One region of the Mesorhizobium sp. M0306 genome, then DNA from elsewhere that is predicted to be linked to it. Evidence: predicted binding sites of a transcription regulator. Region 1 holds the regulator's gene; each other region holds the start of a gene.
What was found. Region 1 encodes LexA, which represses DNA repair genes until DNA is damaged. Its sites were predicted from a motif close to TGTTCNNNNTGTGTTCNG; they were not measured.
Positions count from the first base shown of each region.

Region 2: a site for LexA is predicted at 1,937-1,954, ahead of uvrA (excinuclease ABC subunit UvrA). Genes of this name have one in related genera too.
Region 3: a site for LexA is predicted at 1,625-1,642, ahead of NKI95_RS18325 (ImuA family protein). Genes of this name have one in related genera too.

Region 1 covers NZ_JAMYRY010000037.1:35,698-38,973, forward strand. Annotated here, with positions in the region: partial or broken gene kynU (kynureninase) at 1-956, opposite strand, end outside; gene lexA (transcriptional repressor LexA) at 1,406-2,140, shown strand; gene NKI95_RS30350 (ComEC/Rec2 family competence protein) at 2,134-3,276, opposite strand, start outside.
Region 2 covers NZ_JAMYRY010000024.1:31,362-34,637, forward strand. Annotated here, with positions in the region: gene uvrA (excinuclease ABC subunit UvrA) at 1-1,787, opposite strand, end outside; gene NKI95_RS25490 (hypothetical protein) at 2,486-2,779, opposite strand; gene NKI95_RS25495 (ATP-dependent Clp protease proteolytic subunit) at 2,873-3,276, opposite strand, start outside.
Region 3 covers NZ_JAMYRY010000012.1:89,557-92,832, forward strand. Annotated here, with positions in the region: gene NKI95_RS18320 (Y-family DNA polymerase) at 1-921, opposite strand, end outside; gene NKI95_RS18325 (ImuA family protein) at 836-1,594, opposite strand; gene NKI95_RS18330 (DUF6088 family protein) at 1,795-2,460, shown strand; gene NKI95_RS18335 (hypothetical protein) at 2,457-2,681, shown strand; gene NKI95_RS18340 (TetR/AcrR family transcriptional regulator) at 2,843-3,220, opposite strand.

The sequences.
Region 1 (3,276 bases):
AGCTCGATGAACAGATCGGCCAGCGCGATGCTCTTCTTGCGCACCGCCGTCATGTCGACATCGTTCCAGATGTCGAGCGCGCCCTTCAGCGTGCGCATCGACAGGACCGGCTGCGTGCCGCACAGAAACCGGCGGATGCCGGTGCCGGCCGCATAGCCTGGCTCGAAGGCGAAGGGCCGTGCATGGCCCCACCAGCCGGTGAGCGGCTGCTGGATGTCGGCAAGATGCCGCTCAGCCGCATAGATGAAGGCAGGCGCGCCCGGTCCGCCATTCAGATATTTGTAGGTGCAGCCAACGGCAAAATCGGCGTTTGCCTTGTCGAGCTCGACTGGCATCGCGCCGGCGGTGTGGCAGAGATCCCAGACGATCATCGCCCCGGCCTCCTGGGCCCTGCGCGTCAGCCCCGGCATGTCGCGCAGTTCGCCCGACTTGTAGTTGACGTGGTTGACCAGCACCACGGCAGTGCGTTCGTCGATCAGCTCTTCGATGGTCGGCGCGTCGACCCCCGAGAGGCGCAGCAGCGTATCTTTTCGCGTCGAAACCACACCTTCAGCCATGTAAAGGTCTGTCGGAAAGCTATCGCCCTCGGCGACGATGACCCGCCGCTGCGGACGCATGGCCATGGCGGCGTGCAGCAGCTTGTAGATGTTGACCGACGTCGTGTCGCAGACCACCGTCTGGCCGGTCGCGGCACCGATCAGGCGCCCGAGCTGGTCGCCAAGTTCAAGCGGCATGTTGAACCAGCCGGCCGTGTTCCATGCGCGGATGAGATCATGCGACCATTCCTCGGTCGCGGCCTTGTACAGTTCATCGAAAGCGGCACGTGAAGCAGCTCCTAGCGAATTGCCGTCGAGATAGATCACTCCTTGCGGCAACACAAAACGGTCGCGCATCGCGCGCAGCGGATCTGCGGCATCCATCGCCTTTATGGCCGCGAGATCGGGAATTCCTGTCATGATTTGCCTGCTCCCCCAAAGATTCAACGCAACGCCGGACACGCATCGACTGTTCTTCCATTACCGGGTAGCGCGCAGCAAGGCTCCACCAGCGAGAAGCAGCCTGACCAGGCGGTGGAAACCCGGAGTTAACCCGAGGTTGGCGTTTTGAGTTCGTTTCGTTCACGGTGCATTGACCAAACCGCACAGTCGATACGGGTTCAATTCCGTGCCCTTTTGCCGACCGACGGCCGATGCCAGTGGCGCCTTCTAGGAAGCCAGAAGGGCGCAAACGACAGCAGAATCAAGGCGATGAGGCTCGCGGCGGGTGAAAATGCGGCATTCCGGTAGGGGCGTGGTTTGTTTCCCGAGCCTTAACGCATTCATTAAACTTTAAACAGTTGCGGAACACAACTGGAACAGATAGTGTTTGTTCTGGGTTTGTTTTTCTGATTCTGTTGGGGGTCGCTATGCTGACACGCAAACAACACGAACTGCTTATGTTCATCCACGAAAGGTTGAAGGAAAGCGGTATTCCGCCCTCCTTCGACGAGATGAAGGAAGCGCTCGACCTGGCTTCCAAATCGGGAATCCATCGGCTGATAACGGCGCTGGAGGAGCGCGGCTTCATTCGCCGTTTGCCCAACCGGGCCCGTGCGCTGGAGGTGCTGCGCCTGCCTGACTCGATCGCCCCCGGCCTCAATGCGGCACGCAAGTTCTCGCCGAGTGTCATCCAGGGCAGTCTTGGGCAAGGTGCCCCTCGGCAGGGCAAGCCGACATCGTCGCGCGTCCCTGCAGCCGGCAATGACGACGATGTCGTCGCCGCCGTTTCGATCCCGGTGATGGGCCGCATCGCCGCCGGTGTGCCGATCGACGCCATCCAGCACCAGACGCATTCGATTTCGGTGCCGCCGGATATGATCATGGGCGGCGAGCATTATGCGCTCGAGGTCAAAGGCGATTCGATGATCGAGGCTGGCATTTTCGACGGCGACACGGTGATCATCCGCAATGCCGATACGGCGAGCCCCGGTGAGATCGTGGTGGCACTGGTCGACGAGGAGGAAGCGACGCTGAAGCGGTTCCGCCGCAAGGGCGCCTCGATCGCCCTGGAAGCCGCCAATCCGGCCTACGAGACGCGCATCTTCGGACCAGACAGGGTCAAGGTGCAAGGCAAGCTCGTCGGACTGATCCGCCGCTACTGAGCTCCGCCCTTGGCGCCGGCTTTGGGTTTGTCGGCCCTGCGGTATGGCGGCAGGCCCCGCGCCGCGCGTGAAAATTTCCGCTGCACGTGCCAGGGCCGGTATGATTTTTCGACGGCAAAGCGGATTTCGGCGCGTGTTGCCGCTTGTGGATCGAAATAGACGGCCGCACTTCCCGCGCGCGCCAGTTGCCGTTTGGTGACGACGAGGACCAGCCGGTCGTAGTAGCAGGGATTATGGGCGGTGGCGTCGTCGATGACGATCAAGCTGGCAAAGGCGCAGGCTGGCCGTGCAGTATCGCGGTCCTTGGCTTGCGCGATGATCGCGCCGGATGGATGCCTGGCAAGGCAGAGGCCGTCCGTGCAAATGAACGGTATGCCCGGCGGTAGGTCGGCCGGATCGGCAATGTCGAATTGCGGATCGTTCTTTCCAGGTGTTTCCGGCGCGACGATAGCCTCTGATGTGAGCGCGCGTTTCCAGTTGTCGATGGTGAACTCATTCGGGCGTGCCCGGTTGACCGCGAGTTCACCGCTGCCGATCGGCAGCGCGACCAGCCGTGCGTCCTCCGAGATCAATACATCGGGTACGCGCGTCTGCGTTGTCGTTAGCAAGCCGGCGAGCGCAAAAGGAAGTGCCGCGAGCCGCAACCAGGTCGTCGCCATGCTGGCAATGACGAGGGCGATCGTCACCAAAAGGACGGATCTCAGCGAAATCAGCCCGACCGCATCGATCGGCGAGCGCTCGGAGATCCACCCGGACAGGGCGATCATCGCCGTCAGCCCCTTGCCCATCACGTAGAGGAAAGGCCCATCCGCGCCGAACGGCATCGCCAGCGCACTGAGGACGGCGAAGGGCATGACGACCAGTGAGACGATAGGCATGATGGCCAGATTGGCGAACAGGCTGAGCGGCGCCACGCGCTGGAAATGCCATATGGCGAAAAGCGCCGTGGCGCTCCCTGCAATGATCGAGGTCATCGCCAGGCCGCCCATGCCCAGCAGGACCTTTCGAGTGGCAAAGCGTAGCGGCGACCGCCGGGGCGGCGGCGTGGTGGCCCTGCCGGCGCGGTAATCAGACCAGCCTGCATAGGCGCCGACAAGGGCCGCCGTCGCGGCGAAGGACATCTGGAAGCTCGGACC
Region 2 (3,276 bases), on a different contig from region 1:
TGGGCGATGATGTGGCCGCCATGAATGCCGGCGGCCGGGCCGATATCGACAACGTAATCGGCATGCAGGATGGCGTCCTCGTCGTGCTCGACGACGATGACCGTGTTGCCGATGTCGCGCAGATGCTTCAGCGTGTCGAGCAGGCGGGCGTTGTCGCGCTGGTGCAGACCGATCGACGGCTCGTCCAGCACGTAAAGCACGCCGGTCAGGCCGGAGCCGATCTGCGAGGCGAGCCTGATGCGCTGGCTCTCGCCGCCCGACAGCGTGCCGGAGTTGCGCGACAGCGTCAGGTAGTCGAGCCCGACATCGTTGAGGAAGCGCAGCCGCTCGCGGATTTCCTTGAGCACGCGCACCGCGATCTCGTTCTGCTTGTCATTGAGCGAAGCAGGCAGGTCGGTGAACCACTGGTCGGCCTTGCGAATCGACAGCTCGGTGACCTCGCCAATGTGCTTGCCGGCGATCTTGACCGCGAGCGCCTCGGGCTTCAGCCGATAGCCGCGGCAGGCCGGGCAGGGCGTGGCCGACATGAAGCGCTCGATCTCCTCGCGCATCCAAGCGGATTCGGTTTCCTTCCAGCGGCGCTCGAGATTGGGGATGACGCCCTCGAAGGTTTTCGTCGTCTTGTAGGAGCGCAGGCCGTCATCGTAGTGGAAGGTGATTTCGCGCTCGCCGGTGCCGTGCAGGACGGCTTGCCTTGCCTCCTCGCTCAAATCCTTGAACTTGTCGCCGAGCTTGAAGCCATAGGCAACGCCCAGCGCTTCCAGCGTTTGCGCATAATAGGGCGAGGTCGACTTCGCCCACGGGCTGACGGCGCCAGCGCGCAGCGAAACATTCTCGTCGGGCACGACCAGGCTGGCATCGATGGCGCGCTGGCTGCCGAGCCCGTCGCAGGTTGGGCAGGCGCCGAACGGATTGTTGAAGGAGAACAGCCTAGGCTCGATCTCGGGAATGGTGAAACCGGACACCGGGCAGGCGAACTTTTCCGAGAACAGCATGCGTTCATGCGTCTCGTTCTTCGACTTGTTGACCGAATCCTCGCCGGTCTGGCTGGCGTCGAGCGGCTTGTCGGCAAATTCCGCTACCGCCAGTCCGTCGGCCAGCTTCAGCGCGGTCTCGATGGAATCGGCGAGCCGCGTCGCCAGATCGCCGCGCACGACGATGCGGTCGACGACAACGTCGATGTCATGCTTGTACTTCTTGTCCAGCGCCGGCACGTCGGCGATCTCGTAGAAGACGCCATCGACCTTGACGCGCTGAAAACCTTTCTTCTGCAGCTCCAGCAGTTCCTTGCGGTACTCGCCTTTGCGGCCGCGCACCATCGGCGCCAGGATGAACAGCCGGGTGCCTTCCTCGACTGCAAGCACCCGGTCGACCATCTGCGAAACCGTCTGGCTCTCGATCGGCAGGCCAGTGGCCGGTGAATAGGGTACACCGACGCGGGCGAACAAAAGCCGCATATAATCGTAGATCTCGGTGACGGTGCCGACCGTCGAGCGTGGGTTCTTCGAGGTGGTCTTCTGCTCGATGGAGATGGCTGGCGACAGGCCGTCGATCTGGTCGACGTCCGGCTTCTGCATCATTTCGAGGAATTGCCGCGCATAGGCCGAAAGGCTCTCGACATAGCGGCGCTGGCCCTCGGCGTAGATGGTGTCGAAGGCAAGCGACGACTTGCCCGACCCCGACAGGCCGGTCATGACGATCAGGCTGTCACGCGGCAGGTCGAGATCGACATTCTTCAGATTGTGTTCGCGTGCCCCGCGAATGGAGAGATATTTATGGTCGGCCATCGCCGGTCGCCGCCTCAGAATCTGGAATTCGTGGGATGGGCGGGTTTTCCCGACCATCCCCTATGTAGGTAATTTCGCCGCCTTTTCGAGAGACGCCACAACTCTCGACCAAAGCGTTTAACCGCCTTTCGCGCGAACGGGCAAGCGGAAAGAACAAAGGCCGAACACGCTCCTGACAAAAGCTGCCCGTACAGCCGGCTTCACAAAGCGTCTCGCGATCACATTTTTCGGTAATCGGCTATTCAAGGTTGACGTCCATGCGTCACGGGGGCAGACTCCAAACGTCAACGAAGCTGGCCGTCTTTCGATGGCCTCGCGGCCTGGGGCTAGCCTGCGAGACGCCGCGGGTTATGCGATGAGCGCTTCGACGACGACAGTCGCAACGAACAGAAGGAGAGCAGAGGCATGACTCCACCGGATAGTTCCTTGAGGCTCCACGTGTCGCTGGAGCCGCGGCAGGTATAAGTAGCCAGGTCAGGCGTTTAGCGCTACCTGCCAACGTTGATCTGCCGATCCCCACAACAATCAGAGACTGCTAGTCGGATCGTCGGCTGAACGCCGCGAAGCATCCGAAATAAAAAGCCGGCAGTACACTCCCGGCAATTTGGATTTTAGATCCAAGAAGCCCCGTCAGTTGCAAAAGCAATGGCGGGGCTGTTCGTTTGAAGCGCAATATTTGTGGTTCACACCAGGCGAACTTAGCGGCTGGAGGGCCTGATCCCGCCGGTAGCGACATCGATGGTGATGCTGCCGGAAATCCGAACATCGGTATCGCCGATCTTGAACGTGCCGTTGCCGCTGCTTGGAACCGCGTCGTCGGGCTCGGGCTGCGGAGTTGGCTCGGCGATGCGATAGTCACTCGTCACACCGGGCAGGGCGCCCTTTTGCGAAGACGTCGAATTATCTTGGGCAAGTGCCATGCCCACCAGCATGTTCGTGCCCACAATGGCGGCAATGGCAAGGCATAGGCTGGATGAACGAATGGCGGTCATCACCTGACTATAGTGCGGCGATAGCGCCGAAGCCAGACCGGCGGCGCTGAGAGTTGCCGGCCCTCATATCGCTCAGTTCCGTTCGAAGGTGCTTCACGCGGCCTGCTTGCGAGTGTCGAAAACATGGTCGACGAGGCCCCAATCCTTGGCCTCCTGTGCGGTCATGAAAAAGTCGCGGTCGAGCGTGCGTTCCACTTCTTCGTAGGTGCGGCCGCAATGGTGGGCGTAAAGATCGGTCATGCGCCGCTTGGTGCGAAGGATGCCCTCGGCATGGCGCTGGATGTCGGAGGCTTGGCCCTGGAAACCGCCGAGAGGCTGATGCAGCACGATGCTGGTGTTGGGTAGCGCGATACGCCGCCCTGGCGTGCCGGCCATCAAAAGGAACGAGGCCATCGAGGCGGCGAAACCCATACAAACGGTGGAGACCGGGCAACTGATATACTGCATCGTATCATAGATGGCGAAACCGCTGGTCACCACGCCGCCCGGCGAGTTGA
Region 3 (3,276 bases), on a different contig from region 1:
AACCGGCGTTGCCGTGCCGACACGGATCGCCTCGATGCGATTGTCGACACGGAAGAACAGAAGATCGAGCCGGCGCGCGCCAAGCCCCCGCGTCTCGAGGTCAATGCAGAGTTCCGCCACCAGCTTGCCTGTATAGCGGGCGATCGTCTCTGGCGCGCCGATCGGTTCGGCAAAATTACGGCGTACCTCGACGATCTCCTCCGGCCGGATCGGCTCGATCGGTTCGCTCACCCTCCCAAACGCCTGGTCGAGGCGGCGACCGGGTTCCGGTCCGAAACGCAGAGCGAGCGACGCGCGCGGCGTGCCGGCGAGGTCGGCGATTGTCTCGAATCCCAGCCGCCTTAGGCTGTCGATCGTCGCGGCGGGCAGGCGAAGCGCCGCGATCGGTAATGGCAGGATCGCCTGGGCTGTCTTGCCAGCTGGCACAACGATCGTGGCCCGGGTGCCGAAGCGCGCCAGCGCGTGGGTCGCCCCCCAGCTATCGGCGACCGCCGCCCGGGCTGTAATGCGGGCAGCGGCAAGCCGATCTACCATCTCGGCAAGCATTGCCGCCTCGCCGCCATGCAGATGGTCGGCGCCGGTCGTGTCGATGACGAGGCCGTCCGGCGGATCGGCCTTGACGATTGGCGCGTAGCGGCGCAACGCCCACAGCGCCAATCGCTCGAGCGCCATGGCGTCGGCATCGGGCTCGGCATCATGGACGATCAGGCCCGGGACCAGCGCCTGCGCCTTGCTCGCCGGAATGCCGATGCGCAGGCCCGCTGCGTGGGCTGCAGCATCAGCGGCAAGCACGACACGGCGGCGCCCGTCACGGCCGATGAGGACGAGCGGCGTCTCAGGCGGAGGCGCGGCGTCGCCCGATTTCCTTCTGAAGCGGTCTGTTGGCCACATCGGAAGGAAGAGCGATACGACCCTTGGCATCGCAAGCCTCCACTATGAAATCTGCACTCTCTCCTGCACGGCATCGGATCAGTTCAACGTGCCAGCGCGCCCGTCCAATCCCCGGCACCGGCAATGGTGTCGACGGCAGGACCGACACCCGCCAGCGTGTCTCGGCGGCGGTTGGCTGCCCAAAATCCGTTGCCTCCGTCTGCCGACGCCAGCGGCGGATGGCGATGCCGATGGCGCCGGAGCTTTCGGCGGCAAGCTGAAGCCGCCGTGAGGCCGTCATCGAAAGCCGGGCAATCTCGGCAACGACAGCGCCAAAACCTCCGCGAAGACCCTCTTCGAAACAGGCGAGAATGGATTTTTCGTCGCCGGCTTCGACATAGATTACCCGTCCCGGAGGAAGGCCGGCCTGTTCGATTGCAGGCGCGAAAAGATCGGGCCGGGTAACGCACCACAGCACCTTGCCCACCGTGCGCGCGGCAATACCGGCAGCGAAGAGTGCCGCGGCCGCGCCATCGACAGCGCCATTTCCGCCACCCGCGACCTCGTGCAGACCGCCAAAAGCCAACCCGCCTCCAGGCAGAACCCTGTCGATCGCGGCCACTCCGAACGGCAAAACCGTACGCTCGCGCGCATTTCCACCTTCGAGACGCGCGATGCGTTCTCGAAGCTCGGAAATGGCAACAGGGGGCGCCGATACACTCATCTGACCCTTGAAACGCGGAAAGCCTGGATATGTTCTACATTTGTTCTCGTCTTGGGTAAGAGTCAACCGGGATGATGTCGTGCCCTTGGGGAAGGAGGCATTCGATGCTCGGGGCCATATCCTCAATGCGAAAATGCGAGTTCCATTTTTGGAGTTTTAGGCGCCACGAGTGTGTCCGAAAATTGTAGCATATTTCGGACATGTCCATAGTTGAGCCCGATACCGACGTTCGCTCACGCCTGCTTGCCCGCACTGAGTCCAAACCGGACGAGGTCTGGACCCCCGGCGACTTCGCCGATCTCGGCGCGCGTGCCGCCGTGGACAAAACCCTGCAGCGCCTGGCAGCCGCAGGGGAGCTGCGCCGGATCGACCGAGGCCTCTATGACCGGCCGCGCACGAACAACCTGACAGGCCGCGCCACCGTGCCGGATTATCGCGCTGTGATCCGCGCCGTCACGCGCCGCGATCGGGCGCGTGCCGTCATCGATGGTATGACGGCCGCCAACGACCTCGGCCTGACGACCGCCGTCCCCGCCCGAATAGAAGTGCTGGTCGATGCGCGGTTGAAGCCAATCAAGCTCGGCACGCAGGAAATCCACTTCAAATACGCTGCCCCTAGCCGCCTCTATTGGGCGGATCGGCCGGGGATGCGGGTCGTCCAGGCCTTGCATTGGATGCAGGACATGCTGGCCCAGAAGGGCGAACGCAAGCGTATCCAGGCGACGTTGCGCCGCCTGTTTGCCGACCCCAAGCACGGCGAGGCCATCCGCGAGGACCTGCGCGCCGGTCTCTCCGCCGTGCCGATCTGGATGCAGGAGTTCCTCCGCGAAATCCTGAGGGCGGACCCGCACGAGGCGAAGCCATGAGTACTGATGCTTACCGCCAGATCATCGCGGCATCTCCACGTGACCGGCTCGACCTGTTCCTCGCCACGGCCAATCGGATCGGAGCTCCGGTGGGTAATGTCGAAAAGGATTTCTGGGTCTGCTGGACCCTCAATTCGCTCTACCACGAACGGCCTGAGGGGGAGCCGCGGATGGTGTTTTCCATATCGGGGATGACGCTTGCCAGCGAGTGGCCGTCATAAGGATTGCCTGGCAGTGCCTTTGAATTCCGTTCCAGACGCCGATAAGCAATCGACTAAGCAGATGGGGGTCACGAGCGCGGTCAACACGGCCCTTCGCTTGGTCGAAGGCGAATGCCGCGGCGAGCTCCTCGGTCTTGCGGCGATATCGCTCGACAAACCAGTCATGTGCGGGATGCTCGGGTGCGGACGACTCGGCCGACAGGATTGCGAACAGCCTGAGTGTTCCTGGGCGTTCGAGGCCCGAGCGGGCCCGCTCCAGGGTGGCATGCGCGACTCCCGTACTGCGCGCAGGCAGCGCCAAAATCGAACATCTCGTTGCCATCGGTCTTGTCCGCACGCTCAAGCACGGCTTCGAGGAGTTCAAACTTCGTCCCGAAGTGGTGGACAATGCTGGTCAAGCTCAAATCCGGCTCACGAGCGATGTCGCGCAGCGAGCCTCCGCGATAGCCGTGAGTGGCGAAGACCGTCGCCGCAGCATCAAGGATGTCGATGGAGCGCTGCGCGGATTTGGCATAAGGGCCCGCGAGAGCCGGCGTGATTTTGTATGGTCATCTTCACAACGATAGTCCGGCACTCGAGAGTTGGCCGCCTGAAG